Regions from separate parts of the Pseudomonas sp. GNP012 genome, predicted to be linked through region 2. Evidence: riboswitches for the same ligand, from Rfam matches in the RefSeq annotation. Region 2 holds a riboswitch; the other holds the start of a gene.

Region 1 (15,377 bases), 1.7 Mb from region 2:
AGGACCTGCTCAGTCGTACCAAGGGCGACCACATTGAACTCAAGCTGCAACTGGCCGAGCACACCTGGCGGGTCAACACCGATGTCAGTCAGTTGGAAAACGCCCTGCTCAACCTTGTGATCAACGCCAGGGACGCCATGCCAGGCGGCGGCGAGTTGCAGATCGAAACGGCCAACGTGTACCTCGACGGCAGTGACATCACGACCCTGGAACCGGTCAAGGCCGGCGACTACGTGATGATTGCCGTCAGCGACAACGGCACCGGCATGACGCCCTCGGTGCTGGCCAAGGCATTCGACCCCTTCTTCACCACCAAGCCCATCGGCCAGGGCACCGGTCTGGGCTTGTCGATGATCTACGGTTTTGCCCAGCAATCGGGGGGCCACGTCAGCCTGTTCAGCCTGCCCGGACGAGGCACCAGCGTGCGTTTGTACCTGCCGCGCCTGCATTCGACCGAGCCGGAAAAAGTCCTGTCACCCGTGGTCGGCGAGGCGCCAGCGGCGATTGCCGGCGAAACGGTGATGCTGGTCGAGGATGATGCGGCGGTGCGCATGTTGGTGCTGGACCTGCTCAAGGAACTCGGTTACCGCGCCCATGAAGCCGAAGATGCCAAAGACGCGCTGCCGGTGCTGGAGTCCGACCTGCGGGTGGACCTGCTGGTGACCGACGTGGGGTTGCCGGGCATGAACGGCCGACAACTGGCAGAAATCGCCCGCCAGCATCGTCCCGGACTGAAAGTGTTGTTCATGACCGGTTACGCGCAGATCGCTGCCGAGCGCCAGGGTTTCCTTGAAGAAGGCATGGACATGGTGACCAAACCGTTTTCCATCGACCTGCTGGCCAACAAGATTCGCACGATGATCGGTCAACCGGACTGAGTTGAGGCATAATCGCGCCCCCCCCCCGCTGCCACCCACATAACCAGCATCGTTGCAAGGTAACCGCCCCATGAAAGCTCAAGCCCGCCATATCCTGGTGAAAACCTCGGAAGAAGCCGAGCAGCTCAAACAACGCATCGCCAAGGGTGAAGCGTTCGATGTGCTGGCCAAGAAGTATTCGACCTGCCCGTCGGGCAAGCGCGGCGGCGACCTCGGTGAAGTGCGGCCGGGGCAGATGGTCGGCGTGATCGATGCGGTGATCTTCAAGAAACCTCTGCGGTTGGTGCATGGGCCGATCAAGAGCAAGTTCGGGTATCACCTGGTGCAGGTGTTTTACCGGGATTGATGCAGTTGGCTTGAGGGCCTCTTCGCGGGCAAGCCCGCTCCCACAATGAAACGCGGTCAACTGTGGGAGCGGGCTTGCTCGCGAAAGCCGCGCCGCGGTTTCAATCTTAGAAACAGGTTTCCATGGTCTCGATGACGTTCAGTTGCTCATCGACCAGACAGCCGACACGCCACTTGTCGAACGTCAGGCACGGGTGCGAAGTGCCGAACGAAATGATGTCGCCCACCCGCAGATCAACCCCCGGCGCCACGGTCATGAACGCATGCTGGTCCATGACCGCGGTGACTTTGCAGGCACTCACATCATCGCCGCTGGCCGGCACCACGCCCGCCTTGTAGCGCCGCAACGGCACCGGCAAACCGGCGTCGTAGGCGACGTCGCGTTTGCCCAGGGCAATCACCGCAAACCCCGGCTCCGGCAACGATTGCACATGCGCCCACACTTCCAGCGCCGGGCGCAGGCCTTCGTGCAGGTCGCTGCGACGGTCGAGCACGCAGCACTGCGCTTGCTTGTAGATACCATGGTCGTGAGCCACGTAACTGCCGGGACGCAGCACGCTGAGGAAGCGTCCAGCGGCGTTCTGTGCTTCGAAGGACTCGGCAATCAGGTCATACCAGGCCGAACCCGACGCGGTGATGATCGGCTTGGCAATGGCGAAGGCGCCGCTGTCCTGCAACTGCACCGCCAGACGCACCAGCGACGCGGCGAAATCGCGGATGCCGGTCACGGCGTGATCGCCATGGATCACCCCCTCGTAGCCTTCGATCCCGGTCAGGGCCAGGGCCGGTTGCGCGGCGATGGACTTGGCCAGGTCGAGCACTTCCTGTTCACTGCGGCAACCGCAACGCCCGCCGACCACGCCGTATTCGATCATCACGTTCAGGCGCACGCCACGGGAGGCGAAGTAGGCACCGAGGTCGGCGACGTTGTCCGGGTGATCGACCATGCAATAGAAGTCGAACGTCGGGTCGGCCAGCAGGTCGGCGATCAATGCCATGTTCGGCGTGCCGACCAACTGGTTGGCCATCAGGACACGGCGCACGCCATGGGCGTAGGCGGCACGGGTTTGCGTGGCGCTGGCCAGGGTGATGCCCCAGGCACCGGCGTCCAGTTGGCGACGGAACAACGCCGGGGTCATGCTGGTCTTGCCATGGGGCGCCAGTTCCGCTCCGCTGTCGCTGACGAACGCCTGCATCCAGCGGATGTTGTGTTCCAGCGCCTCGCGATGCAGTACCAGCGCAGGCAGGCTGACATCACGCACCAGGCTGGCACCGATGGGCGCCGCGCCTTTATCCACGTTGGCAGTTTGGGGGGCAGAAGACATGGTCGAACTCCTCGTTCACGCGGCGGCAGGCAGCCGCTGTTACTCGTTGATGCGACGGGCCAGGTTGTTGGCGCTTGCGATCAGCACCCGGCGGTAGTCGTTGTAGTTTTTCTTCGCATCGGCCCGTGGGGCGACGATGCACAGGGTCGCGATGGCCACGCCGTCAGGGCTTTTGACCGGCGCGGCGCAGCAATGGGTAAAGGTGTCGGCGACGCTATCGAAGGAAAAGAACCCCTCGATACCGGCCTGACGGGGCCGCCTTCGCGAACAAGCCCGCTCCCATATTTGGAATGCGTTCCCCTGTGGGAGCGAGCCTGCTCGCGAAGAGGGCACCTCGGTTCAAGCCTTTTTCTTGTACGCAATGCAGTCGATCTCGACCTTGCAGTCGACCATCATGCTCGCCTGCACACAGGCCCGCGCCGGGGCGTGCTCGGGTTTGAAGTACTCGGCGAAGACCTTGTTGAAGCTGGTGAAATCCCGCGGATCCTCCAGCCACACGCCAGCACGCACCACATCTTCCAGGGCATAACCGGCCTCTTCGAGAATCGCGATCAGGTTCTTCATGGTCTGGTGGGTCTGTTCGACAATGCCGCCCGTAATAATCTCGCCGTCCACCGCCGGTACCTGCCCGGAAACGTGCAGCCAGCCATCGGCTTCAACGGCGCGAGCGAAAGGACGAGGCTGACCGCCAGCGGCGGTACTGCCGGTGCCGTAACGAGTAATGCTCATGAGTGTTTCTCCTGATTGAAAATTGAAGGATCAAAAACGGGTGCTTTTGAGAAATTCCGCCAGTCGTGGCAATTGCGGGCGTTCGAACAGGTCCTTGGGGGGCTGGCCGTTTTGAGCATGATTTAGTGCATGGTTTTGAGTCTGTGTCATGGCAAAGCCATCTTCCCGTCAAACAAGTGCTAGCGATATCTACAGGGTGAAGTGATAACGCTCAATCAGTGTGCACATGACCACGACATGCCACAGGTCCATCTGCGTCCAGGCCGGCTGTCACCACTGTCAACTCTGACAGTAGACCCGCGCAAGACATGTAGAAATACTGGAGTCTCATCTGACTCATACCCCCCAATTAAAGGGAATGTGAAATGAAGACGCCAAAAGGATTAGTTTTCTGTGCCGTACTGGGAGTTGGATTAGCAGGCTGTAACGTTCAACAGGACACGTCTGTGACCTCTGTAAACGAAGAATGCAAATATCTGGTCAACGGAAAATTTATCGGCCAAAACGGTCCGGAAGTTTGCGTCACGACACCGCTGTCAAAAAGCGCCACATCGATTACGGGAACTATCGTTGGTACCGGAACAACGGGGCCGTTCATGGTGACTGCATTAACCAGCGATGGAACCATCCTTAAACAGGTCACCACCCTCGCCAACGGTGACTTCACGATGACCCCGTTAAACCTGCAGAGCCTGCCTGGCAAGGGGATTTCAATCTCGGTTTTCGTTAACGATGTCAGTTCGCCTCCCACCAAACTGGTCGTTGGGCAAGAACCCCCGGCGAAGTGCAGGCAAGGCACCCCCGGGTTTCCACTGTGCGGTACTTACCCTGGCGCGATTTTCTTCCCGATAAAAACGTCCATCACCACAATATTCTTGCTTCCCCCCGGAGACGTCTTTGGGGGCGCAACGGTTATCCCGAATTTTATGGGGTTGAATTTTATCAATTGGAAGCCGGACAGAACCATTGCATATCAAATGTCCATCGCTCCGTTACAGCCTGGAGATGAACCTAGTGTTTATGCGGAGAACAAAAACAACGAGTCGTTTGCCTACCTCGTGTCGCAAACAGTTCTTGCCAATAAAAAACAAGAATGAAAAATCGAGGTTTCCAAGAAAAAAGACATCTGGATAGCTGGGGCAACTCTGGAAAATATCGAGTCAATTCAGCCGTGGAGCAAGGTCGGTGATGTACAAAATCATTGAAGACGAAGTGTTGAAAAAAATCGGCGCCGGCTGAGGTTAAAGCCGAGTTTTCCAGCATGAGTTTGATCGGCTACACACCTATTGCCTATTGATCTACTCAACTGCGCCAATTCACCAATTTCCATTGCGGCCTCATTTTCCTGCTTGACATTAAAGTTAACTTTAAGCTTAGCCTCTGCTCATCAGTATGAGGAGTCAAGCATGTCACCCTTCCGAATCTTGAATTTGCCCAACGGCCAGACCATCGCCAATCGCATTGCCAAAGCCGCGATGGAAGAGAACCTCGCCAACACCGATCAAGTACCCGATCAGGCACTGCTTCGCCTGTATCAAGCCTGGGCCGAAGGTGAAGCCGGTTTGCTGCTGACCGGCAATGTGATGATCGACCGCCGCGCCATGACCGGCCCTGGCGGTGTCGCACTGGAGGACGAGCGGCATCTGGAACGCTTCCGCCAGTGGGCCAGTGTCGGCCGGGCCGGCGGTGCGCACTTCTGGATGCAACTCAATCACCCTGGCCGCCAGACCATGGCCAACCTCGGCCAGCAAGCACTGGCGCCGTCGGCGATTGCGCTGGATCTCGGCCAGTTCTCGAAGATGTTCGCCGAACCCAAGCCCATGGGCGAGGACGACATCCAGGAGGTGATCCGACGTTTCGCCACCAGCGCCGCACTGGCGGAGAAAGCCGGTTTTACCGGTGTGCAGATCCACGCCGCCCATGGCTATCTGCTCAGCCAGTTCCTGTCGCCGCTGACCAATCGACGCACTGATCGCTGGGGTGGTTCGCTGGAGAATCGCGCGCGCCTGCTGTTGTCCGTCGTCGAGGCGGTTCGCCAGGTGGTATCGCCGCAATTTTGCGTGTCGGTAAAGCTCAACTCAGCGGATTTCCAGCGCGGTGGCTTCGATGCCGATGATGCACGGCAAGTGATCCAGTGGCTCAACGAGCAACCGATCGACCTGCTGGAACTCTCCGGCGGCAGTTACGAAGCACCGGCCATGCAAGGCGAAGCGCGCGACGGCCGGACCCTGGCCCGGGAGGCGTACTTTCTGGAAATGGCCGGCGAACTGGCCAGCGTGGCGCGCATGCCGGTGATGGTGACAGGCGGAATCCGGCGTCTGGCAATCGTCGAACAGGTTCTCGACAGCGGCATCGCCATGGCCGGCATCGGCACCGCCCTGGCCGTGGAGCCGCATCTGGTCAAGCATTGGCGCGAAGGCAAGAACAGCCACCCACAACTACCGCCGATCCGCTGGAAGCGCAAACCCCTGGCGGCGCTGGCGAGCATGGCGGTGGTGAAGTTCCAGCTGCATCGCTTGAGCCGTGGGCGCAAAACCCGGCCTGAGGTTTCGGCGCTATGGGCGTTGATTGTCGACCGGTTGTACATAGGCAAGCGTACCCGGCAGTATCGGCAGGCGATGGGTAAGTAATCCAGAATTGATGTTGACTGATCCACCGCCTTCGCGAGCAAGCCCGCTCCCACATTTGGAATGCGTTCCACCCTGTGGGAGCGGGCTTGCTCGCGAAGAGGCCAGCCTGGGCAAAGGAGAACTCAACCAGGCAGCAACTCGTCAATATGCCGATACTCAGCCTGCAACTGCGCCGCCAACACCCTGCTGCGCCCGAGCCGGATCGGCCCGCGCTCGATGTCGATCAACAACCCCGGACACGCAAGCACAGGAAGGAGCGGCCAATCCTTCAGCCGGCCATCGGTCACCAGCAACAAGCGCTGCTGCTCTGCCGGAAAACGTTTCTGCCGTGCGGCAAGCCACTGCCCTGCTTCGCTCAATGCCGCCAGCAGCGGCGTGCCACCACCGGCACCCAGGCCGTCGAGCCAATGGCGCAGCCCCGTGGAAGCCTTCAATCCCTGCACCTGCCACCTTGGAGCAGCACCGCTGGCCGTGAGCAGCGCCAGTCGTGCGCGCTGGCGATAGGCATCGTCGAACAACTGCGCCAGCAAGCCCTTGGCATCGCTCAATGCCTGATGACGGCGGGTCGATGCGGAGGCATCGACTATCACCAGCCACAGTTCATGGGGCGAACGCGTGCGCAGTTGAAATATCAGGTCGTCGCGCTGACGCGGCCGGCCATTGAGCAAGGTGCCGGGCCAGTTGACCGAGCCGCTGCGGGCTGCGTGACGCACGCCCTGTTTGCCATGGTCCAGTCGCCCGGCTCGGGGTCTGGCATTCGCCCCCGCGTCGCAGCGAGGGCGAATGCCTAGGGCTTTTTTGGCCAGCTCGGCACTTCACGTCGTGCGCCGGTCGCCAGCGCCTGGGCAGGCAATTCGCCCCACTGGCCCTGCCCTTCGCTCGGGTTGGCGTGCTGCGGTGCGCAGGGCTGCGGCGCTTGGGATGGCTGAGGCGCCGCAGCCGAATGCTCGCGACGACGATGGCGCAAGGCGAATTCGGCGACGGCGTCGATATCTTCCTCGGCGATAGCGTTCGCCCCGCGCCAGGCGGCGTGAGCCCGGGCGGCACGCAGCCAGACCAGGTCGGCGCGCAAACCATCGACGCCAGCGGCAAAGCAGCGCTCGGTAATCCGTGCCAGCGCCTGGTCGTCCAGAGGAATGCTCGCCAGGGCGTTGCGTGCGTGCTGGCAACGTTCGCGCAGTGACGCCTGCGCCGATTCCCATTCGGCGCAGAAACCTTGCGGATCGCTGTCGAAATCCAGGCGACGACGGATGATCTGGCCTCGTTCGGCCGGCGCTGTGTGACCACCAAGGGCGACATTCAGGCCGAAACGGTCGAGCAGTTGCGGACGCAGTTCACCCTCTTCGGGATTCATGGTGCCAATCAGCACGAACTTCGCCGAGTGCCGATGGGAAATGCCGTCACGCTCAACCAGATTGGTGCCGCTGGCGGCCACATCGAGCAGCAGGTCAACGAGGTGATCAGGCAACAGATTGACCTCGTCGACGTAGAGCACGCCACCGTCTGCCTTGGCCAGTACGCCGGGGGAAAACTGAGCCCGACCTTCGCCCAGCGCCGCGTCGAGATCGAGGGTGCCGACCAGGCGCTCTTCGGTGGCGCCCAGCGGCAGTGTGACAAACTGACCGCTGGCCAGCAGGTCCGCCAGACCACGGGCCAGGGTCGACTTGGCCATGCCGCGCGGACCTTCGATCAGGACTCCGCCGATTTTCGGGTCGATGGCGGTCAGGTACAGGGCCAATTTCAAATCGTCGGCGCCGACCACGGCGGAGAGCGGGAAATGCGGGGTGTCGGTCATTGTTCAATCTCGGTCATGGTCGGTGATCAATTCACAAATATCACAGTTGCCTTCATCCCTGTGGGAGCGAGCCTGCTCGCGAAGGCGGTGTGTCAGCCAGCATAAATGTCGTCTGACGCTCCCTCATCGCGAGCAGGCTCGCTCCCACAGGTTCGAGCGTGTCAGCCGTCTTCTTCTATATCCAGCAACAGATTCTCCAATGCCTCGCGGTAGGCGCCCGGCTCCTTCCACATTCCGCGTTGTTGCGCCTCGAGCATGCGTTCAGTCATGTCGCGCAAGGCATGGGGATTGTGTTCACGGACAAAATCCCGGGTTTCAGGGTCGAGCAAATAGGCGTCGGCCAGCAACGCGTACTGGTGATCGTCGATCAACTGCGTGGTGGCATCGAAGGCGAACAGATTATCGACGGTCGCAGCCATTTCGAACGCACCTTTGTAGCCGTGGCGCTTTACCCCTTCGAGCCACTTCGGATTGGCCGCCCGGGAGCGGATCACCCGGTTCAGCTCTTCCTTCAAGGTGCGAATCTTCGGCAGGTCCGGCTGACTGTGATCGCCATGATAACTGGCCGCCGCCTCGCCTTTGAGGCTTTCCACCGCCGCGAGCATACCGCCCTGGAACTGGTAGTAATCATTGGAGTCGAGCAAATCGTGCTCGCGGTTGTCCTGGTTTTGCAGCACCGCCTGTACCTGGCTCAGGCGCTGGCTGAACTGTTCTCGGGCGGCGGTGCCTTCGTCGGAACCGCCGTAAGCGTAGCCGCCCCAGTTGAGGTAAACCTCGGCCAGGTCCTCGCGGGTTTGCCACAGACGACCGTCAATGGCGCCCTGCACGCCGGCGCCGTAGGCCCCGGGCTTGGCCCCGAAAATCCGCCAGCCGGCCTGCCGTCGCGCAGCGTCTTCATCCAGTCCGGTCTGCAACAAGGCTGCACGCTCGGCACGCACCTTGGCCGCCAACGGATTGAGGTCGTCCGGCTCATCCAGGTCGGCCACCGCTTGCACCGCCGCGTCAAACAGGCGGATCAGATTGGCAAAGGCATCGCGGAAGAAACCGGACACGCGCAAGGTCACGTCGACCCGAGGGCGGTCGAGCAAACTCAACGGCAGAATCTCGAAATCGTCGACCCGCTGACTGCCGGTGGCCCAGACCGGACGCACACCCATCAACGCCATCGCCTGGGCGATGTCATCGCCGCCAGTGCGCATGGTCGCGGTGCCCCACACCGACAGGCCGAGCTGGCGCAGATGATCGCCGTGGTCCTGCAGGTGCCGCTCCAGAATCAGGCTGGCCGACTGGAAACCGATGCGCCACGCCGTGGTGGTCGGCAAATTGCGCACGTCCACCGAGTAAAAGTTACGCCCGGTGGGCAGCACGTCCAGACGACCGCGACTCGGCGCACCGCTGGGGCCGGCCGGGACGAAGCGACCGCTGAGGGCATCGAGCAGACCGCGCATTTCCGCTGGGCCGCAGGCGTCCAGGCGCGGGGCAACTACTTCGCGAAGGCTGTCGATTATGGCACTCACTTCAGCCCAACCTGCCTCCTGTGGGAGCGGACTTGCTCGCGAAAGCGGTGGGTCAAGCGACATCAATGTTGAATGGTCCACCGATTCGCGAGCAAGCCCGCTCCCACAGGGGTCATTCAACACGCCCGAAATCAACTGCGCTGCATACAGCTCCAGGCGCTCGCGGGTATCGCCCGCCGTGCGCCAAATCTCGTCACTGATAAGCAAAAGAGACTCGGGACGCGGCCCGGTCCATGGCTCGCCCAGCGCACAATCCAGTGGGTCAAACCCCAGCGCAAACGCCTTGGCCAGCGCCCGCAGCAGGCTCGATTGCGCTCCTCGGCCATCGCCCCGTGGAATGCGCAACAACGCCAGCAAGGTGTCGATACGCAGGCGACCGGTGGGCGATTCGCCGAACACGTGCAGACCATCGCGGATCTGCGACTCTTTCAAGTCGCACAGGTAAGTGTCGAGTCGCGGCAACCAGATCGCTGCGTCGGTATCGCTGTCGAGTTGCTCGTCCAGCTGCAGTTCACGGTCGATGTGCGAGTCACGCACCAGTTGCAGGATGTCGCGCTGCAACTCCCGAGCGCGGCGCGGATCGAGCAACTGCGCTTCGTAATACTCGTCGGCCAACAGTTCGAGGTTGCGCAGCGGGCCATAGGTTTCGGCGCGGGTCAGCGGTGGCATCAGGTGATCGATGATCACCGCCTGGGTGCGCCGCTTGGCCTGGGCGCCCTCGCCCGGGTCGTTGACGATGAACGGATAGATGTTCGGCAGCGGCCCGAGCAGCGCATCCGGCCAGCAGTTTTCCGACAGCCCCACGCCCTTGCCCGGCAGCCATTCGAGGTTGCCGTGCTTGCCGACGTGAATCACGCCATGGGCGCCATAGGTGTGGCGCAGCCAGAAGTAAAACGCCAGGTAGCCGTGGGGCGGCACCAGGTCCGGGGCGTGATACACCGCGCTCGGATCGACCTGATAACCCCGCGCCGGTTGGATGCCGACGAAGGTCTGGCCAAAGCGCAGGCCGGCGATCATCATCCGTGCACTGCGGCACATCGGGTCGTTTTCCGGCGCGCCCCAACGTTCGAGCACCGCCGCACGATTGGCTTTGGGCAGGGCATTGAACATCGTCAGATAGTCGTCCATTGCCAGGCTTTGCTGGCACGGACGCAAGTCCAGGGTATCGAGATCGTTGCTGACACCGCCCAGCAACTGCTGGATCAGCGCGGTGCCACTGTCCGGCAATTGCGCCGGCAACGGATAACCTTCAGCATGCAGCGCCCGCAGGATATTCAGTGCGGCGGCCGGAGTGTCGAGGCCGACGCCATTGCCGATGCGCCCGTCGCGAGTCGGGTAATTGGCGAGAATCAAGGCGATGCGTTTTTCGGCGTTTGGCACCCGCGCCAGTTCGACCCAGCGTCGCGCCAGTTCGGCAACGAAGTCCATGCGCTCCGGTTGCGGCCGGTAGCAGACCACATCCGACTGGCTGCGCTCACTGCGCCACGCCAGGTCCTTGAAGCTGATCGGACGGCTGATGATGCGCCCGTCCAGCTCCGGCAAGGCAATGTGCATCGCCAGATCACGCGGGCCAAGCCCCTGTTCACTGGCGCGCCAACCCGGTTCGTTGTCCTGGGCACAAATCGCCTGGATCACTGGAATATTGCGACGGAACGGTCGCAGGTGTGGCGCTTCGGGGCTGGACTGGGCGAAGCCGGTGGTGTTCAGGATCACTGAGACACCTGATTCATCCAGCCAATCTTCGACCGCGCCGAGGCAGCCGGGCTCCTTCAAACTGGCCAGCGCAATCGGCAACGGATTCAAACCCGCTGCCTGCAAGCGTTGGCAGAAAACATCGATGAAAGCGGTGTTCGCCGCCTGCAAATGCGAGCGGTAAAACAGCACCGCCGCCACCGGTTGATCGGCGCGCCAGTCGGCTTGCCAGTCGCTCAGTGCGGCAGAATGTTTGTGCGGATGGTAGATCGCCGTACGTGGCAGGGTCTGCGGCTCGCCCCAGGTGTAATCGCGGGCCAGCCAGCGGTTGGCCAGGCAGCGGAAGAAATCCAGGGCGTTGCCCATGCCACCCTGACGCAGAAACTGCCAGAGCCGGTCGCGGTCCGCGGCGCCGACGGTACTCAGGTCGCTGAGCTCCGGGTCCGGGCGGTCATCGCCCGGCACCAGAATCACCTGCACGCCGCGCTGGGACAGCTCGACCAGGCGCTCGATGCCGTAACGCCAATAGGCGATGCCGCCGTGCAGCGAAATCAGGATCACCCTGGCGTGACGCAGCACTTCATCGACGTACAAATCGACCGAGGCATGGTTCTGCACCTGCATCGGGTTGGCCAGGCGCAGGCTCGGGTAATCCTCGGGCAACTGCTGCGCCGCCTCGGCGAGCAGCGCCAGGCTGGAGTCGCCGCTGCACAGGACCACCAGCTCGGCGGGGGTTTGTCCAAGGTCGGCGATGTTGTCATCCGACACGAAACCGCCGGGCTGGGTCCTGAGCAGGTGCATGGCTTACACGCTGAGCGCAGCGCGCAATTGCGCTTCGAGAACGGCGGCGTCGAGTTCCTGGCCGATCAGCACCAGACGGGTGATACGCGCCTCTTCGGCGCCCCACTGACGGTCGAAGTGCTTGTCGAAACGCGTGCCCACGCCCTGGATCAGCAGGCGCATCGGTTTGTTCGGGATTGCTGCAAAACCCTTGACCCGCAGGATGCCGTGCTGGACCACCAGTTGCGTCAGCGCGTCCATCAGCAGGCTTTCGTCGGCTTGCGGCAATTCGATGGAGATCGAATCGAAGGCGTCGTGATCGTGGTCGTCATGATCATCGTCGCCATCGTGATGATGGTCGTGGTGGCTGTGGCGGCTGTCGATGTGTTCTTCGGAGCCGGCACCCAGGCCAATCAGCACGTCCAGCGGCAGGCGACCGCTGCTGGCTTCGATGATTTTCACCGCTGGCGGCAACTCTTCGGCGACTTCCACGCGCACGCGGGCCAGGTCGGCCGGGTTGATCAGGTCGGATTTGTTGAGAATCACCAGGTCGGCGCTGGCCAGTTGGTCGGCAAACAGCTCGTGCAATGGCGATTCGTGGTCCAGGTTCGGGTCGAGTTTGCGCTGGGCATCGACCTGGTCCGGGAAGGCGGCGAAGGTGCCGGCGGCCACGGCCGGGCTGTCGACCACGGTGATCACCGCGTCAACGGTGCAGGCACTGCGAATTTCCGGCCACTGGAAAGCCTGGACCAGCGGTTTTGGCAGGGCCAGGCCCGACGTTTCGATGAGGATGTGGTCGAGATCGCCGCGACGAGCCACCAGTTCGCGCATCACCGGGAAAAATTCTTCCTGGACAGTGCAGCACAGGCAGCCGTTGGCCAGTTCATACACACGGCCGTTGGCTTCTTCTTCGGTGCAACCGATGGAGCACTGCTTGAGGATTTCGCCGTCGATGCCCAGCTCGCCAAACTCGTTGACGATCACTGCGATGCGGCGCCCCTGGGCGTTGTCGAGCATGTGCCGCAGCAGCGTGGTTTTACCCGAGCCAAGAAAGCCTGTGACGATGGTGACGGGAAGTTTGGCCAGTGTTTTCATCGGATGCCCTATGGCTAGGTGGCGGGCATACGGGACGACAACGGGCAACGCAGATGCGCGTGCCTGAAGAGTTCGCCACCGGATCACCCCGCCCGGTTGAAAGTGAGAATCTGTGTCGAGGCAGGTCTCCTGGCTGACGGTGTGCCGGCTTGAGCCTGGCATTCGCTGCGCCTTCCCGCCGGCCTCATGGATTGGGCCTGCAGTGGCGTGGCAACGAACATCACCGTTCACAGTTGCGGGGGCAGCCGCGGCATTGACCGCGTTCCCTTCTTAGCTTCGACAAACGCCGAAGAACCTCGAAAGCGCAAGGCTACGCATGGTATTGGGGCGGGTCAATGTTCACGTGACTTCTGCGGTGTGCCCTTCGCGAGCAAGCCCGCTCCCACATTTGATCGGGTTCTTTCAGAGGAAAAGGGTCAAGTGTGGGAGCGGGCTTGCTCGCGAAGAAAGCGACTCGGTTTCCAGTTGAGAACCCTTGCCAATTGACGCCCAACCCTCGCCCATGCTCTCCTACGCATCTTGTTACGGGTGCCCTTCACAGGGTGAAACGGGAAACCGGTGAATCATGTGCTTTACTCTAAAGCCATGTCAGTCCGGTGCTGCCCCCGCAACGGTAAGCGAGCGAAGCATCAGATCCACTGTGCCACTACGGCATGGGAAGGTGATGCTTGCAGGATCAGGCCCAAGCCTTTGCCCCTCGTGAGCCCGGAGACCGGCCCGCAACATAAAGTGACCATAACGATCACTGAAACAACAAACCCGCGGTGGGCGGGCGCTGTTTGAAACCCTGCGCGCCTGGTCGTGCAGGTTTTTGCATGCGCTCTTGATTCCCCGCTGACAGACCAGAGGGAAACGCCATGTCGATCATCAGCAGCACCGGCCACACTACAGCCAGCACCACTTCTACCCTGACTCAACGTCTGACCGCCGCCGTCTGCGCGTCGATCCTGGGCGCAAGCCTTGTGTATTTCGCCGGTTTCTCGCACATCGAAGCGGTGCACAATGCCGCCCACGATACCCGTCACAGCTCCGCGTTCCCGTGCCATTGAGACCTGCTGACATGATCAAGCGTATTGCGCAAACCGCAGGTTTCAGCGGGCTGCTGGCCGCCCTGTTGCTGACCCTGCTGCAAAGTTTCTGGGTCGCCCCCCTGATCCTGCAGGCCGAAACCTACGAAAAAGCTGAACCGGCGGCCGTTGAAATGCATGAACACGCCGATGGCGCGATGGCTGCCCACACCCACGACGCCGAAGCCTGGGAGCCGGAAGACGGCTGGCAGCGCGTGCTGTCGACCACTGGCGGCAATCTGGTGGTGGCTGTCGGTTTCGCGCTGATGCTGGCCGGCCTGTACACCTTGCGTGCGCCGACCAAAACCTCCCAGGGCCTGCTCTGGGGTCTGGCCGGCTATGCGACCTTCGTACTCGCGCCGACCCTCGGCCTGCCACCTGAATTGCCCGGCACTGCCGCCGCCGATCTGGCACAACGGCAACTGTGGTGGATCGGTACCGCCGCCTGCACCGCCGTCGGTATCGCACTGATCGTTTTCAGCCGTCACTGGCTGATGAAAGTCCTCGGCGCGGCAATCCTTGCAGTTCCCCATGTGATTGGCGCACCGCAACCGCAAGTGCATTCGATGCTCGCTCCGGAGGCACTGGAAACCCAATTCAAAATCGCTTCGCAACTGACCAACGTGGCGTTCTGGCTGGCCCTGGGCCTGATCAGCGCCTGGTTGTTCCGTCGCAAAAGCGATGGCCAATACCACGCATGACTGACGTCAGCACTGCGCCGACCCTGGTGGTCGGCCTGGGCTGTCAAAAGGGCTGCCCCGTCAGCACCCTGCTGGCGCTGCTCGACCAGGCACTGGAGGCGCACCAGATTGCGCGCCATGAAATCAAGGCCCTGGCCAGCATCGATTCGAAGCGCGACGAACCTGCACTGATCGAACTGGCCCAGCAGCTTGGCCTGGAATTGATGTACTTCAGCAGCGAGCAACTGGCCCCCTATGAGCCGCAACTCAGCCATCAATCGCAAATAGCGTTTGAACGCACCGGTTGCTACGGCGTGGCGGAAAGCGCCGCGCTGGCCCTGGCCGAACAACTGGCCCAGGCCCCGGCAAAACTGCTGATTCCCCGACAGAAATATGCCCAGGCAACCCTGGCATTGGCCGGTGCGGCATAAAATCCCCGATAATCCCCGCCTCGATCATGAACATTCTTCATCTGAAGCCCTGTTCAGCCCCTTTTATCCCCACAGGAACCGACGATGACCGTCTACTTCATTGGCGCAGGTCCCGGCGACCCCGAACTGATTACCGTCAAGGGCCAGCGGCTGATTCGCAGTTGCCCGGTGATCATTTATGCCGGCTCGCTGGTGCCAGCCGCCGTACTGGAAGGTCATTGTGCCGAGCAGGTAGTCAACAGCGCCGAACTGCACCTTGAACAGATCATCGACCTGTTCAAGGCCGCCCACGCCAAAGGCCAGGACGTGGCCCGGGTACACTCCGGCGATCCGAGCCTGTATGGCGCCATTGGCGAACAGATTCGCTGTCTGCGTGAGCTGGGCATTGCGTTCGAAATCGTCCCGGGCGTGAC
Region 2 (15,377 bases):
CGGCGCCTGCTGATTGCCGCGTCGACATCCCCGCGCGAATTGCCAGTGAAGCTGGCGGACCTCAAGTCACGCCTGACCCTGGCCTTGATTTTCCAGATGCGCCCACTGTCCGACGAAGACAAATTGCGTGCCCTGCAATTGCGCGCATCCCGTCGCGGACTGCACCTGACCGATGAGGTCGGGCATTTCATCCTGACTCGCGGCACCCGCAGCATGAGTGCACTGTTCGAGCTGCTTGAGCGCCTCGATCAGGCCTCCCTCCAGGCTCAGCGCAAGCTGACAATCCCGTTTTTGAAAGAAACCCTCGGCTGGTAGACCCGCTGAAACCGGGGCTTATAGCCAGTTCGGCATATTTCAGGCGCCAGAAAATCCGCTTTCCTGCAAGGTTGCAGGCCGCGTGTATGTTTAAAATGGGCTTAAGCGCTTAGATGTAAACGAGAAACCAATAAGTCACAAAAAGATTGATTGAATTTGCAAATGAGGTCGATAGCGGGCATAGTCTCGACTTCTTTACAACTTCAGCCACGGTCGTGCCCATGCTAAATCGCTTCGCACCCCTCGTGCCTCTCGCACTCGTCACCCTGTTGTTCGGTTGCGCTGCCCACACTCCAGTGGTCCAGCAGCAGCAACAGCAGGTTCAAAACCCGGCCACTGCCCAGTCTTCCGCTCTCTTTCAGGAAGCTCTTTACCAAGAAGAGAAGGCTACCGAAAAAGAACTCGCAGACTTCGCTGGCGGCAAGTCCTACCAGCTTCCAGTCCTGGCCGACAGCATCCTCGAACGCGGCATGTCCCTGATCGGTACCCGTTACCGTTTCGGCGGCACTTCTGAAGCCGGCTTCGATTGCAGCGGTTTCATCGGCTACCTGTTCCGCGAAGAAGCGGGCATGAACCTGCCGCGCTCCACCCGCGAAATGATCAACGTGGACGCTCCGCTGGTCTCGCGCAGCAAGCTTGAGCCGGGCGATCTGCTGTTCTTCGCAACCAACGGTCGTCGTGGTCGCGTCAGTCACGCCGGGATCTACCTGGGCGACAATCAGTTCATCCACTCCAGCAGCCGCCGCAGCGGTGGTGTGCGCATCGATAGCCTGGGCGACAGCTACTGGAGCAAGACCTTCATCGAGGCCAAGCGCGCCCTGGCGATGGCACCTAACACGTCGCCAATTGTCACTGCACGTAAATAAGCGGACATTTTGTAAGGCGAACTTAAAGTCTTACTTGAAGTTTGTCGTGTAGCCGCTAGAATCTTGATCTACAAATGATGGCAAACCGCCTGCGTCCTACGCAGGCGGTTTTCTTTTCTGCGCTCCCCGCAGAAAAAGCCGCAGCCAGATCAGGATGTTCTGCTTATGACGACGTCGGCCCGCCTCGCAATCATGTTCTTCGCAGCGCTGCTCAGTGCCTGCGCCAGCCGCACACCGCCTCCTGCGCCGGTGGTTCGCGCGCCCATCGTGTTTGGTTCCCCACAAGCGTTTTCGCCCGAAGCGGAGGACGTGCTGTTTCGCGCGCTCGGCCTGGTGGGTACGCCTTATCGCTGGGGTGGCAACACGCCGGATTCCGGATTTGATTGCAGCGGCCTGATCGCGTACGTGTACCGCGATGTAGCCGGTATTGCCTTGCCGCGCACCACGCGCGAGATGATCTCCATGCAAGCGGCGAGTGTTGGCAAGGAAGGCCTGCAGACTGGCGACCTGCTTTTCTTCGCTACCAATGGCGGTTCCCAGGTCAGTCATGCCGGCATCTACGTGGGAGAAGGGCGTTTCGTCCACGCGCCGGCCACTGGCGGCACCGTGAAGCTCGACAGTCTGTCCAAGGCGTATTGGCAAAAGGCTTACCTGAGCGCCAAGCGTGTTCTGCAGCCTGAACATCTGGCGCGCAACCCGTAACGTCCGGAGCTGCTGCTCATGACTGCTCGTACGCTGAATCTCGACGACGCCCTGTATCAATACCTGCTCGATGTTTCCCTGCGCGAAACACCACTGCTCAAGCGCTTGCGCGATGAGACCCAGGCGCTGCCGATGGCGCGCTGGCAGGTGGCGCCGGAGCAGGGACAGTTTCTCGCCTTGCTGGTAAAGCTGACAGGCGCCAGGCGCTTGCTCGAAGTCGGTACTTTCACCGGATACAGCGCGCTGTGCATGGCGGCGGCATTGCCGGCTGAAGGTTCGCTGATTTGCTGTGATATCCCCGGCGACTACAACGCCATCGCACGGCGCTACTGGCAGGAAGCGGGACTCACCGGGCGGATCGACCTGCGCCTGGCCCCCGCACTGGAAACCCTCGGCGATCTTGAGCGGCAAGGTGGGGGCGAGCAGTTCGACCTGGTGTTCATCGATGCCGACAAGGCCTACTATCCGAGTTATCTGGAGCATGCCCTGCGTTTGCTGCGGGTCGGTGGGCTGGTGCTGTTCGACAACACCCTGTGGAGCGGGCGCGTGCTTGAGACCAGCCCCGAGAGCGCGGACACCCGGGCTATCCAGGCGCTCAACCTGGCGTTGAAGGATGATGTGCGGGTGGATCTGTCGTTGTTGCCGTTGGGTGACGGGCTCACACTTTGTCGCAAGCGTTGAGCTGGAAATCATGTGGGAGCGAGCTTGCTCGCGATGGCGGCATGTCAGTCAACCAGGATGTTGAGTGTGTTGGCCTCATCGTGAGCAAGCTCGCTCCCACAGGTTTTTTATGTTTCAGTGATAACGTTATCTAGCAGCCGACACCCGCCACACCTTGTTCCCCACATCATCGGCCACCAGCAGATCGCCCTGCCGGTCGATCACCACGCCCACCGGGCGGCCCATGGCTTCTTCCTTTTCGTTGAGAAAACCGCTGAGCACTTCAATCGGTTGTCCCGCAGGTTTGCCTGCGCTGAACGGCACGAAAATCACTTTGTAGCCACTGTGGGGGTTACGGTTCCAGGAGCCGTGCTGGCCGATGAAGGCCCCTTGGGTGAACGGCGGCGGCAGCTTGCTGTTTTCAGCGAAGGTCAGGCCCAGTGATGCCGTGTGCGGGCCGACGGCATAGTCCGGAGCGATGGCCTTGGCCACCAGACCGGGGTTTTGCGGCTCGACGCGGCTATCGACATGCTGGCCGTAATAGCTGTAAGGCCAGCCATAGAATGCGCCGTCCTTGACCGAGGTGATGTAGTCCGGGACCAGGTCGCTGCCGATTTCATCCCGCTCGTTGACCGCGGTCCACAGCGCGCCACTGCGCGGCTCCCAAGCCATGCCGTTGGGGTTGCGCAGGCCGGAGGCGAAGATCCGCTGCTGGCCGGTGGCACGGTCCACTTCCCAGATCGCTGCGCGACCTTCTTCCTTGTCCATGCCGTTTTCCGCGACGTTGCTGTTGGAGCCCACGGTGACGTAGAGCTTGCGACCGTCCTTGCTGGCGATGACGTTTTTGGTCCAGTGGTGGTTCAGCGGGCCACCCGGCAGGTCGACCACTTTGACCGGTGGCGACTTGATCTGCGTATCGCCACTTTCATAGTGAAAGCGCAGCAGGCGATCAGTGTCGGCCACATACAGGTCCTTGCCGACCAGGGTCATGCCGAAGGGCGAGTTGAGGTTTTGCAGAAACACCGTGCGGGTTTCCGCGACGCCATCGTGGTCCTTGTCGCGCAGCAAGGTGATGCGGTTCGCGCTGGGCACCCTGGCCCCGGCGCGTCCCATGACTTGCTTCATGACCCAGCCGCGAATGCCTTTGCCGTCTTCGGGTTTGGGTGGCGCGTTGGTTTCCGCCACCAGTACGTCGCCGTTGGGCAGTACATAAAGCCAGCGGGGGTGATCCAGGTTTTCGGCAAAAGCGGCCACTTGAGTGCCCGCGGCGGCGACGGGTTTCGCGCCCTGTGGCCAGCCGATGGCCGGGGCGATGTTCACAGTCGGGATCAGGGTTTTGTTGGGGGGCGGCAGTTGGGGTGAAGGGCCGGTGCCGTCGGAGACTTGCAGGCCGGCGGTCTCACTACAACCGGCGAGCCCTCCGCAGATCGCGATAACGAGAACGAGCGGGGGCGTGCGCATACGGGTGTTCCCTATGAATGCCTTGTTCTAATCATAGAGACGCGTTGTCGTCCAATGGTTCAACCCCTAGCCACGAGCTTCCTTGAACAGCACCGCAATGCCGGGGTGATAGTTGCCGGCTTCATTGCGCAACTTGCGGTAGGCATACGGGAAATACCAGGCGACCGCGCAGGTGTGTTCCTTTTGCAGGTCGTCGACCATGTCCTGGAGTTCTTCCGGTGTCGCGCCTTGCTGGGCTTTTTGCGGGGCGACGAACAGGCAGCCGAGTTTCAGGTCGCTGGCGTGGCTCAGGCGCTTTGCATCGCTGGCGATGTCGAGCAGGGCCTGGGTCAGATTGAGGCTGTTGACCCGTGGCCAGCGCTGGCTGGTCTGGATGTAGGCGCGGGTTTCGGGCGAGGCGAGGAACAGGTCGGCGCGGCTGTTGCGTTCGCCTTCTTCGGTCTGCTTGCGGGTAGGCGTCTGTTGCAGTGTGACCATCTCGGCCATCCAGGCGGCGGCAGACAACAGTCCGAGATTGGCTTTTTCGTCGTGCCAGTAGGGTGTGTCGCCATCACCGCGCACGGCGTTATAGCGGTCGATGCATTCGAACCAGCGCTCGAGCACAGGGCGCAGGAATTCCAGCTTTGGATTGCTGATGATCATGCCTTGCATGGGCTCACCCTTGTTATTGTGTTGTGAGGTTGTGGCTCTTTGATATCACTGCTGAGAGTGAGGCACAAGATTGACGTCAGTTTTTTGATTGACGACAGTTATTCGGCAGCTGGCCTCCCGGCTTTAATTGACGCTCCACCCCCAACCCTCTAACCTTCGCGGCTTGTTTCAGGTGCTCTGTGACTTGGGTCGACAGAGTGAAACAGGGAAGCCGGTGAGCGAGTTCTTCTGTTGGTCGAGGAACCGCAATTCCGGCGCTGCCCCCGCAACGGTAAATGAGTGAAAACTGTGTCTGATGCCACTGTGTCGATTCGATGCGGGAAGGCGCACAGTCTGGCTTTGCGCCACTCATGAGCCCGGAGACCGGCCTGATTCATCCAGCGGCATCACGGTGGGCGATGCCAGGCTTGTTGCCTTCTATTGCTGTGCCTGCCCGCCGTTATTCCTGCCTCAACGGAGAGCTCCCCCATGACTGATACCCCCGATCGTGACGAACGCCACCTGGCGCGCATGCAGCGCAAAAAAGCCGTGATCGACGAGCGCATCGCCAATTCCCCGAACGAGTGTGGTCTGTTGCTGGTGCTGACCGGCAACGGTAAAGGCAAGAGCAGTTCGGCCTTCGGCATGCTCGCCCGCGCCATGGGGCACGGCATGCAATGCGGTGTGGTGCAGTTCATCAAGGGCCGCAACAGTACCGGCGAAGAGTTGTTTTTCCGGCGCTTTCCCGAGCAGGTGCGTTTTCATGTGATGGGCGAAGGGTTTACCTGGGAAACCCAGGACCGTCAGCGCGACATCGCTGCCGCCGAAGCGGCGTGGGCGGTGTCCCGGGAACTGCTGCGCGATCCGTCCATCGGCCTGGTGGTGCTCGATGAGCTGAACATCGCCCTCAAGCACGGTTACCTCGATCTGGATCAGGTGCTCAGCGACTTGCAGGCCCGGCCGCCGATGCAACACGTGGTGGTCACCGGGCGTGCCGCCAAGCCGGAAATGATCGAGATGGCCGACACGGTCACCGAAATGGGCATGATCAAACACGCCTTTCAGGCCGGGATCAAAGCGCAGAAAGGCGTCGAGCTGTGAACCAGCCTCGTCATTGCCCGGCGGTTCTGATTGCCGCGCCGGCCTCCGGCCAGGGCAAGACCACCGTTACTGCGGCGCTGGCCCGCTTGCATCGCAATCAGGGGCGCAAAGTTCGCGTGTTCAAGTGCGGCCCCGACTTTCTCGATCCGATGATCCTCGAGCGCGCCAGCGGTGCGCCGGTGTATCAACTGGACATGTGGATGGTCGGCGAGCAGGAGAGTCGCCGGTTGCTGTGGGAAGCCGCCGCTGACGCCGACCTGATCCTGATCGAAGGCGTCATGGGGCTGTTCGACGGTACGCCGTCGAGCGCCGATCTGGCACGGCATTTCGGTGTGCCAGTACTGGGTGTGATCGACGGTACCGCCATGGCCCAGACCTTCGGCGCACTGGCCCTGGGGCTGGCGCGTTATCAGCCGGACTTGCCGTTCGCCGGCGTGCTGGCCAACCGCGTCGGCACGCTGCGCCACGCGCAACTGCTCGAAGGCAGCCTGACTGAAGGCTTGCGCTGGTACGGCGCGCTGTCCCGGGAAACCGGGATTAAACTGCCGAGCCGACACCTGGGGCTGGTTCAAGCCAGTGAACTGAATGATCTCGACCTGCGCCTCGATGCGGCAGCCGATGCCCTGGCCAGCAGTTGCGAGGTCGCGCTGCCACCGGCAGTCGAGTTCGCCGCCCCCGATGTCATCGTCGCCGAACCGCTGTTGGCCGGTGTGCGCATTGCGGTGGCCCGTGATGAAGCCTTTGCGTTCACCTACGGTGCGAGCCTGGATTTGCTGCGGGCGATGGGCGCCGAGCTGTCGTTTTTCTCGCCGATCCGCGACCGTGCGTTGCCGCAAGCGGACAGCCTGTATCTGCCGGGTGGTTACCCGGAACTGCACCATGTTGCGCTGGCACAAAATACCGCGATGCTCGACGCGATCCGCGCGCACCACGCCGCTGGCAAACCCTTGCTCGCCGAGTGTGGTGGCATGCTGTATCTGCTCGACTCCCTGACCGATGTCGAGGGCACTCGTGCCGAACTGGTTGGTTTGCTGACCGGTGATGCGGTCATGCAAAAGCGTCTGGCAGCGTTGGCGTTGCAAGCGGTGGAGTTGCCGGAAGGTTCGCTGCGCGGGCACACCTATCACCATTCACTGACCAGCACTGAATTGGCGCCGATTGCCCGGGGCGTGAGCCCGAACGGCGGGCGCGGTGCGGAAGCGGTTTACCGTGACGGGCGGATGACCGCCTCTTATGTGCACTTTTATTTTCCGTCGAACCCCTCGGCGATTGCCGCGCTGTTTGCGCCGGACCTTGAAGCCGCCTTCGCGAGCAAGCCCGCTCCCACAGAGGAATGCATTTCTTCAGGCAGCTCACTTCTAAATGTGGGAGCGAGCCTGCTCGCGAAGAGGCCATGACAGACAACGCATTCACCGAAGCCGAACGCGCAGCGGTCTATCGCGCCATCGGCGAGCGCCGCGACATGCGCCACTTCAGTGGCGGCACGGTCGAGCCCGAGTTGCTCCAGCGCCTGCTCCAAGCCGCACATCAGGCGCCGAGCGTCGGCCTGATGCAGCCCTGGCGCTTCATCCGCATCAGTGATCGCGCCTTGCGCGGGCAAATCCAGGCCCTGGTGGAAGAGGAGCGCGTGCGCACCGCCGAAGCCCTCGGCGAGCGCAGCGACGAGTTCATGAAGCTCAAGGTGGAAGGCATCAACGATTGCGCCGAGGTACTGGTCGCCGCACTGATGGACGACCGCGAGCAGCATATCTTCGGCCGTCGCACCTTGCCGGAAATGGACATGGCCTCGCTGTCCTGTGCCATCCAGAACCTGTGGCTCGCGTCTCGCGCCGAAGGGCTGGGCATGGGCTGGGTGTCGCTGTTCGAACCCCAGGCACTGGCGGACCTGCTGAGGCTGCCGCCGGGAGCCAAACCGCTGGCGGTGTTGTGCCTGGGGCCGGTAAAGGCGTTCTACCCGGCGCCGATGCTGGTGCTCGAAGGCTGGGCGCAGGCGCGTGCGCTGCATGAATTGCTGTATGAAAATTATTGGGGAGTGAGTCAATGAGTGTGGCGTTGTTGAGTGTCGCCGCGGTTGCGCTGGATGCGCTGCTGGGCGAACCCAAACGCTGGCATCCGCTGGTGGCGTTCGGCCGTTTTGCCGATCGCATCGAGCAACGTTTCAACGGCGGCGGTCGCGGTTGGCGCAGCCATGGCGTCACCGCGTGGGTGATCGCCGTGCTGCCGCTGGTGCTGTTGGTCACGGCATTTTCCTGGGCGCCTTACGTCGGCTGGATCGTCGAGATTCTCGCGCTCTATTGCGCCCTCGGCATGCGCAGCCTCGGTGAGCACGTCACGCCGGTGGCCAAGGCCTTGCGCGGCGATGATCTGGATGAAGCGCGCAAGCGTGTGAGTTATCTGGTCAGCCGTAAAACCAGTGACCTGGATAAAACCGAAGTCGCCCGTGCCGCCACCGAGTCGGTGCTGGAAAACGGTAGCGACGCGGTGTTCGCCGCGTTGTTCTGGTTTGTCGTGGCCGGTGCGCCGGGCGTGGTGCTCTATCGCCTGAGCAATACGCTGGATGCGATGTGGGGCTATCGCAATGAGCGCTTCGAACGGTTCGGCTGGGCGGCGGCGAAGATCGACGACGTGCTCAATTACATTCCTGCGCGTCTGGTGGCACTGACTTACGCGCTGCTGGGCAAAACCCGGCTGGCGTTGAAATGCTGGCGCACCCAGGGCCCGACCTGGGACAGCCCGAACGCCGGCCCGGTAATGGCGGCAGGGGCAGGGGCCCTTGGCGTTGAACTGGGCGGCGCGGCGATTTATCACGGTGAACTGCACCAGCGTCCGCAACTGGGCGAAGGCGTGCCGGCGGACGCCGACTCCATTGACCAAGGCTGGCAACTGGTCCAGCGCGGGGTATGGTTATGGCTGCTGATTCTCTGCCTGGGGGCTGAATTTTATGCTTGAGCACGGTGGCCGATTGCGCAAGGCGGCGCTCGAATACGGCATAGATGAAGCCGACTGGCTGGACCTGTCGACGGGCCTTGCACCCTGGCCGTTCCCGGTGCCGGAGATTCCGCTACGGGCCTGGGCCCGTTTGCCGGAGGCGGACGATGGTCTGGAACAGGCCGCCTGTGATTACTACGGCACCTTGCAGGCATTACCGGTGGCCGGTTCGCAAATGGCGATCCAGCTGCTGCCGCGATTGCGGCGGGCAGGCAAGGTGGGTGTGTTGTCGCCGTGCTACGCCGAGCACGCCGAAGCCTGGCGTCGCAACGGCTACATCGTGCGCGAAGTGCTGGAGCAGGAAGTCGACTTCTTTATCGACAGTTTCGACGTGCTGGTGGTGGTCAATCCGAATAATCCCACGGGCCTGAGCCTCCCCCAGTCGCCTGCTCGACTGGCACACGCGACTGGCCCAGCGCGGTGGCTGGCTGGTGGTGGACGAAGCGTTCATGGATAACACGCCGCAACTGAGCCTGGCGCCGTTTGCCCATCAGGTCGGGCTGATCGTCTTGCGCTCCTTCGGCAAGTTTTTCGGCCTGGCCGGTGTGCGCCTGGGGTTTGTGCTGGCCGAGCGCAAGTTGCTCAAGTTGCTGGCAGAACAAGTGGGACCCTGGGCCGTGAGCGGGGCAACCCGGGTAGTGGGGCAGGCCTGTCTGCGCGATACGCAGGGGCAAACGCGGCAACGGCTGCGCACCGAAGAGGCCAGCGAGCGCCTGGCGTCGTTACTGCAGCAACACGGCTTCGAGCCCAAGGGCGGCTGTGCGCTGTTCCAGTGGCTGATCACCGAGCGCGCCGAAGCACTGCATGAATTCATGGCCCGGCGCGGCATTCTCCTGCGGTTGTTCACGCACAACAGCAGCCTGCGATTCGGCCTGCCCGGTGACGAAGCCGCCTGGGTGCGACTGGCGCAAGCCTTCGAAGATTTCGCCAAGGAAAACCAATGACCACGTTGATGGTGCAGGGCACCACGTCGGATGCCGGGAAAAGCACGCTGGTGACTGCGTTGTGCCGTTGGGCCACGCGTCAGGGCGTCAGGGTGGTGCCGTTCAAGCCGCAGAACATGGCACTCAACAGTGCGGTGACCGCCGACGGCGGCGAGATTGGCCGTGCCCAGGCGGTTCAGGCCCAGGCCGCGCACCTTGAACCGCACACCGACATGAATCCGGTATTGCTCAAGCCCAACAGTGACACCGGTGCCCAGGTGATCATCCATGGCCGCGCCGTCACGACCATGAACGCCGTCGCCTATCACGACTACAAAAGCATCGCCATGCAAGCGGTACTGGCCTCCCACGAGCGCTTGAGCGCGGCGTATCCGCTGGTGATGGTCGAAGGCGCAGGCTCGCCGGCGGAAATTAATTTGCGCGCCGGCGACATCGCCAACATGGGCTTCGCCGAAGCGGTGGATTGTCCGGTGCTGCTGATTGCCGATATCAATCGCGGCGGGGTTTTCGCCCATCTGGTGGGTACCCTCGAACTGCTGTCGCCGAGCGAACAGGCGCGGGTCAAAGGCTTCATCATCAATCGTTTTCGCGGTGACATCGCGTTGCTGCAACCCGGTCTCGACTGGCTTGAAGAACGCACCGGCAAACCGGTGATGGGTGTGCTGCCGTACGTGATGGACCTGCACCTGGAGGCTGAAGACGGCATCGATCAGCGCCAGACCGATAAAGCCGAACGGGTGCTGAAAGTCGTGGTGCCGGTGCTGCCGCGCATCAGCAATCACACCGATTTCGATCCGCTGCGCCTGCATCCGCAGGTAGACCTGCAATTCATCGGGCCCGGCCAGGCGGTTCCACCTGCCGACCTGATCATTCTTCCTGGTTCGAAAAGTGTCCGCAGCGACCTCGCGTACCTGCGGGCCAACGGCTGGGAAACCGCGATTGCCCGGCATCTGCGTTACGGCGGGAAACTGCTGGGGATCTGTGGCGGCCTGCAGATGCTCGGTGAGCAGGTGCATGACCCGCTGGGCCTCGAGGGCGCGCCGGGTTCCAGTGCCGGTTTGGGGCTGCTGGCGTTCCAGACCCGGCTCGAACAAGAGAAACAGCTGCGCAATGTGTGCGGTCGCCTGGCGCTGGAAGATGCGCCGGTATCAGGCTATGAAATCCATGCCGGCGTGACCACCGGACCCGCTCTGGAAAATGCCGCCGTGCATCTGGATGACGGCCGCTGCGATGGTGCGCAAAGTGCTGACGGGCAGATTTTCGGCACCTACCTGCACGGGCTGTTCGAATCGCCGGCGGCGTGCAGTGCGCTGTTGCGCTGGGCCGGTCTGGAGGAGGTGCAGGACGTGGATTATCACGGCTTGCGCGAGCGCGATATCGAGCGGCTGGCGGATCTGGTGGAGAAGCATCTGGATACCGGGCTGTTGCGGCAGCTCTGTGGAATCTGAGGTGAAAGCTCTGGCCTCTTCGCGGGCAAGCCCGCTCCCACAGAGATTTGGGTTGATCGTGAAATTTGAGTACACCTCGTAATCCTGTGGGAGCGGGCTTGCCCGCGATGAGGCCAGTCGCCTCAGCGAAAATTTCAAGGAAAACAACCATGCTCCAACTGATCCTCGGCGGCGCCCGCTCCGGCAAGAGTCGTCTGGCTGAAAAACTCGCCATCGACAGCGCTCTGACCGTGACCTACATCGCCACCAGCCAGCCACTGGATGGCGAAATGAGCGAGCGGGTGGCTCATCACCGCGCCCGTCGTCCTGCCGAATGGGCACTGATTGAAGAACCGCTGGAACTGGCCCGGGTACTGCGTGAAAGCGCCCGTGCCGACCACTGTCTGCTGGTGGATTGCCTGACCCTGTGGCTGACCAACCTGCTGATGCTCGACGATGCCGGGCGCTTGCAAGCCGAGCGTGATGCCCTGCTGGACTGCCTGGCAGCGTTGCCGGGTGAAATCATTTTTGTCAGCAACGAGACCGGAATGGGTGTCGTGCCGCTGGGCGAATTGACTCGCCGCTATGTCGATGAAGCCGGTTGGCTGCATCAAGCTCTGGCTGAGCGCTGTCAGCGTGTCGTCCTGACCGTCGCCGGCCTGCCCCTGACTCTGAAAGGAACTGCGTTATGACTCAATCCTGGTGGCTGAACCCGTGCAGGCCGGTCGATACCCAAGCGCTCGAACAGGCCCAGGCGCGGCAACAGCAACTGACCAAGCCGGCCGGCTCCCTCGGCCAGCTGGAGTCGGTGGCGGTGCAACTGGCGGGATTGCAGGGACGGGTCAAGCCGAGTCTGGAACAGGTGTGGATCGCGATATTTGCCGGCGACCATGGCGTGGTCGCCGAGGGCGTGTCGGCGTTTCCCCAGGAAGTCACCGGGCAGATGCTGCTCAACTTCGTCAGCGGTGGTGCGGCGATCAGCGTCCTGGCGCGACAACTGGGCGCTTCCCTTGAGGTGGTTGACCTTGGCACGGTGAAGTCGTCGCTGAACCTGCCCGGTGTGCGCCACCTGAACGTCGGCCCGGGCACGGCGAATTTTGTACAGGGGCCGGCCATGACCGCAGCCCAGGGACAACTCGCTTTGCAGGCCGGCCGTGACAGCGTGCAGCGGGCGATGGCCAGCGGTGCGCAGTTGTTCATCGGTGGCGAAATGGGCATTGGCAACACCACCGCCGCCAGCGCCCTGGCCTGTGCCTTGCTCGATTGCCCGGTGGGCCATTTGACCGGGCCTGGCACCGGGCTCAACGCCGAAGGTGTCAGCCACAAAGCCCGGGTGATCGAGCGTGCCCTGGTATTGCATGGCCCGCAGCGTGGCGATGCCTTGCAGACCCTGTTCAACCTTGGTGGCTTCGAGATTGCCGCGTTGGTCGGTGCCTATCTCGCCTGTGCTCAAGAAGGTGTCGCGGTGCTGGTGGACGGCTTCATCTGCAGTGTCGCTGCGCTGGTCGCGGTGCGCTTGAATCCTGAATGCCGTCAGTGGCTGTTGTTCGGTCATCGTGGCGCCGAGCCGGGTCACCGTCATGTGCTGGAAACCCTGGATGCGCAACCCTTGCTTGATCTTGGTCTGCGGCTCGGTGAAGGCAGTGGCGCGGCATTGGCTGTGCCGCTGTTGCGTCTGGCGTGCGACCTGCACGGGCAGATGGCGACCTTCGCCGAAGCCGCCGTGGCAGATCGTCCGGCATGACCCTGCGCGTGGATCTGTTGCGTCACGGTGAAACCGAATTCGGCGGTGGCCTGCGCGGCAGCATCGATGATGCCTTGACCGACACGGGCTGGGCGCAGATGCGCGCCGCCGTGGTCGGGCAGGGGCCATGGGATCGGTTGGTCAGTTCGCCGTTGCAGCGTTGTGCGCGGTTTGCCGAGGAGCTCGGTGCACAACTGGGTGTACCGGTGCAGTTGGATAAAGACCTGCAAGAGTTGCATTTCGGCGCCTGGGAAGGGCAGAGCGCGGCGGCGTTGATGGAAACCGACGCGCAGGCGCTCGGCTTGTTCTGGGCCAATCCTTACTCGTTCACGCCGCCTCAGGGTGAGCCGGTTGCAGGCTTTTCGACACGGGTATTGGCAGCGCTGGAGCGTTTGCACGCGACCTGTGCCGGTGAGCGCATTCTGCTGATCAGCCACGGCGGGGTGATGCGCCTGTTGCTGGCACAAGCGCGCGGGCTGCCGCGAGAGCAGCTGCTCAACGTTGAGGTCGGGCATGGCGCACTGTTTTCGCTGACGATGGAGTCCGATGGTTTGTTGAAGGAAGTGCTTTGACCATGTTGCCATTCTGGATCGCCCTGCAATTTCTCAGCAGCCTGCCGATTCGCCTGCCCGGCATGCCTGAGCCTGGGGAACTGGGGCGGTCACTGCTGTTTTATCCGCTGGTGGGATTGCTCTTTGGCGCAATTCTGTGGGCAGTGAGCTGGCTGTTGCAGGGGACGCCGGCGTTGTTGCACGCGGCGTTATTGCTGAGCGTCTGGGTACTGCTCAGCGGCGGGTTGCATCTCGATGGTCTGGCGGACAGCGCCGACGCCTGGCTCGGCGGTTTTGGCGACCGTGAGCGTACGCTGACCATCATGAAAGACCCGCGCAGCGGGCCGATCGCCGTGGTGACGCTGGTGCTGGTGTTGTTGCTCAAGTTCACTGCGCTGCTGGCGTTGATCGGGCAACCGAATTCGCTGGCATTGATCATCGTGCCGTTGATCGGTCGCAGCGCGTTGCTCGGCTTGTTCCTGACCACACCCTATGTGCGTGCCGGTGGCCTGGGGCAGGCATTGGCCGATCATCTTCCGCGCTCGGCGGGCAGGCAGGTGTTGGCGGTCAGTGCACTGGCCTGTGTGCTGATTGCCGGTTTGAGTGGTGTGCTGGCGGTGGTGTTGGCGGTTCTCGGGTTTGTCTGGTTGCGCCAGGTGATGCTGCGGCGGCTCGGTGGAACGACTGGCGATACGGCAGGGGCAATGCTGGAGTTGCTGGAAGTTGCAGTGCTGGTAGGCTTGGCGCTGTTCTGATGGGGTTGTATTGAATGTTCTGGCCCCTTCGCGGGCAAGCCCGCTCCCACAGGGTTTCTGTTTTGTTGGCAAAATAGTGGGCACACCGAAAATCTCTGTGGGAGCGGGCTTGCCCGCGATGGCGATCTAGCAGGCGCCGCTCAGTCACTGAAAAAACCATGTAACTTGATTTAACACGCTCGCGGGTATATACACGCACCATGCTCGATTCCCAATGTTTATGCATCAACCTGCGTCGCGCCGCCCGTGGCGTCAGCAGGCATTACGACGGCGCTCTCGACGGCTTCGGGATCAACGTTGCGCAGTATTCTTTGCTGTGCAATCTGCAGCGTCTGGATCAGCCGAGCATTTCAACCCTGGCCGAGGCCATGGGCCTGGACCGCAGCACCTTGGGGCGCAATTTGCGGGTGCTGGAGGGGGAGGGCCTGGTGACACTGGTCGAGGGCGAAGACATGCGTAACCGTATCGTCCTGCTGACCGAGGCCGGGGCGGAGCGTCTCAAGGCTGCCTTGCCGGCCTGGGAAGCCGCACAGCAGCGCTTGATCGATCGCCTGGGGGCCGAGAAGCGCGAAATCTTATTGAAGCTGCTGGACGAACTGGCGTGACGCCAGTTTTTCCGAACATAAGCGGGTATATACCCGCTACCGGAGAACAACAATGACATCGATGTGGCGTACGTGCGGTTGGGTCCTGTTGGGGAGTGCGCTGATCCTTGCGTTGTCTCTGGGGGTTCGACATGGCTTCGGGCTGTTCCTGGCGCCGATGAGTGCCGAGTTCGGCTGGGGTCGTGAAGTCTTTGCCTTCGCCATCGCCTTGCAGAACCTGATCTGGGGCCTCGCCCAGCCATTCACCGGCGCGCTGGCCGACCGCTTCGGTGCGGCGAAAGTGGTGTTGATCGGTGGCGTCCTTTACGCAGCCGGGCTGATTTGCATGGGGCTCTCCGACTCGGCAGTGACCCTGTCCCTGAGCGCCGGCCTGCTGATCGGTATCGGTCTGTCCGGCACGTCGTTCTCGGTGATTCTGGGTGTGGTCGGCCGCGCAGTACCACCGGAAAAGCGCAGCATGGGCATGGGGATCGCCAGTGCTGCCGGCTCGTTCGGCCAGTTCGCGATGTTGCCCGGCACGCTCGGTTTGATCGGCTGGCTTGGCTGGTCCGCGGCTTTGCTCGCGCTGGGCTTGCTGGTGGCGTTGATCGTACCGCTGGTGAGCATGCTCAAGGACAAGCCATTACCC

The links. Region 2 has a riboswitch for cobalamin ahead of cobO (cob(I)yrinic acid a,c-diamide adenosyltransferase). Riboswitches for the same ligand answer to the same signal wherever they lie in the genome.
Region 1: linked by a shared signal. The riboswitch ahead of cobW (cobalamin biosynthesis protein CobW) and the one ahead of cobO (cob(I)yrinic acid a,c-diamide adenosyltransferase) in region 2 are both predicted to bind cobalamin.

Annotation. Positions count from the first base shown of each region.
Region 1 is NZ_JBTGUU010000001.1:1,961,171-1,976,547, reverse strand. It holds gene ACXX83_RS08860 (PAS domain-containing hybrid sensor histidine kinase/response regulator) at 1-878, shown strand, start outside; gene ACXX83_RS08855 (peptidylprolyl isomerase) at 949-1,224, shown strand; gene ACXX83_RS08850 (amino acid deaminase) at 1,331-2,548, opposite strand; partial or broken gene ACXX83_RS08845 (IclR family transcriptional regulator) at 2,588-2,800, opposite strand; gene ACXX83_RS08840 (RidA family protein) at 2,888-3,277, opposite strand; gene ACXX83_RS08835 (hypothetical protein) at 3,643-4,374, shown strand; gene ACXX83_RS08830 (NADH:flavin oxidoreductase/NADH oxidase family protein) at 4,684-5,907, shown strand; gene ACXX83_RS08825 (vWA domain-containing protein) at 6,030-6,620, opposite strand; gene ACXX83_RS08820 (magnesium chelatase ATPase subunit I) at 6,695-7,702, opposite strand; gene cobN (cobaltochelatase subunit CobN) at 7,864-11,712, opposite strand; gene cobW (cobalamin biosynthesis protein CobW) at 11,716-12,786, opposite strand; cobalamin riboswitch at 12,889-13,100, opposite strand; cobalamin riboswitch at 13,296-13,521, shown strand; gene ACXX83_RS08805 (CbtB domain-containing protein) at 13,644-13,835, shown strand; gene ACXX83_RS08800 (CbtA family protein) at 13,847-14,554, shown strand; gene ACXX83_RS08795 (cobalamin biosynthesis protein) at 14,551-14,964, shown strand; gene cobM (precorrin-4 C(11)-methyltransferase) at 15,049-15,377, shown strand, end outside.
Region 2 is NZ_JBTGUU010000001.1:3,626,249-3,641,625, reverse strand. It holds gene hda (DnaA regulatory inactivator Hda) at 1-315, shown strand, start outside; gene ACXX83_RS16340 (C40 family peptidase) at 537-1,181, shown strand; gene ACXX83_RS16335 (C40 family peptidase) at 1,347-1,883, shown strand; gene ACXX83_RS16330 (O-methyltransferase) at 1,902-2,564, shown strand; gene ACXX83_RS16325 (PQQ-dependent sugar dehydrogenase) at 2,691-4,004, opposite strand; gene ACXX83_RS16320 (hypothetical protein) at 4,071-4,655, opposite strand; cobalamin riboswitch at 4,809-5,041, shown strand; gene cobO (cob(I)yrinic acid a,c-diamide adenosyltransferase) at 5,124-5,735, shown strand; gene ACXX83_RS16310 (cobyrinic acid a,c-diamide synthase CobB) at 5,732-7,132, shown strand; gene bluB (5,6-dimethylbenzimidazole synthase) at 7,129-7,779, shown strand; gene cbiB (adenosylcobinamide-phosphate synthase CbiB) at 7,776-8,684, shown strand; partial or broken gene cobD (threonine-phosphate decarboxylase CobD) at 8,677-9,667, shown strand; gene ACXX83_RS16290 (cobyric acid synthase) at 9,664-11,115, shown strand; gene cobU (bifunctional adenosylcobinamide kinase/adenosylcobinamide-phosphate guanylyltransferase) at 11,265-11,786, shown strand; gene cobT (nicotinate-nucleotide--dimethylbenzimidazole phosphoribosyltransferase) at 11,783-12,838, shown strand; gene cobC (alpha-ribazole phosphatase family protein) at 12,835-13,410, shown strand; gene ACXX83_RS16270 (adenosylcobinamide-GDP ribazoletransferase) at 13,413-14,144, shown strand; gene ACXX83_RS16265 (MarR family winged helix-turn-helix transcriptional regulator) at 14,345-14,749, shown strand; gene ACXX83_RS16260 (MFS transporter) at 14,802-15,377, shown strand, end outside.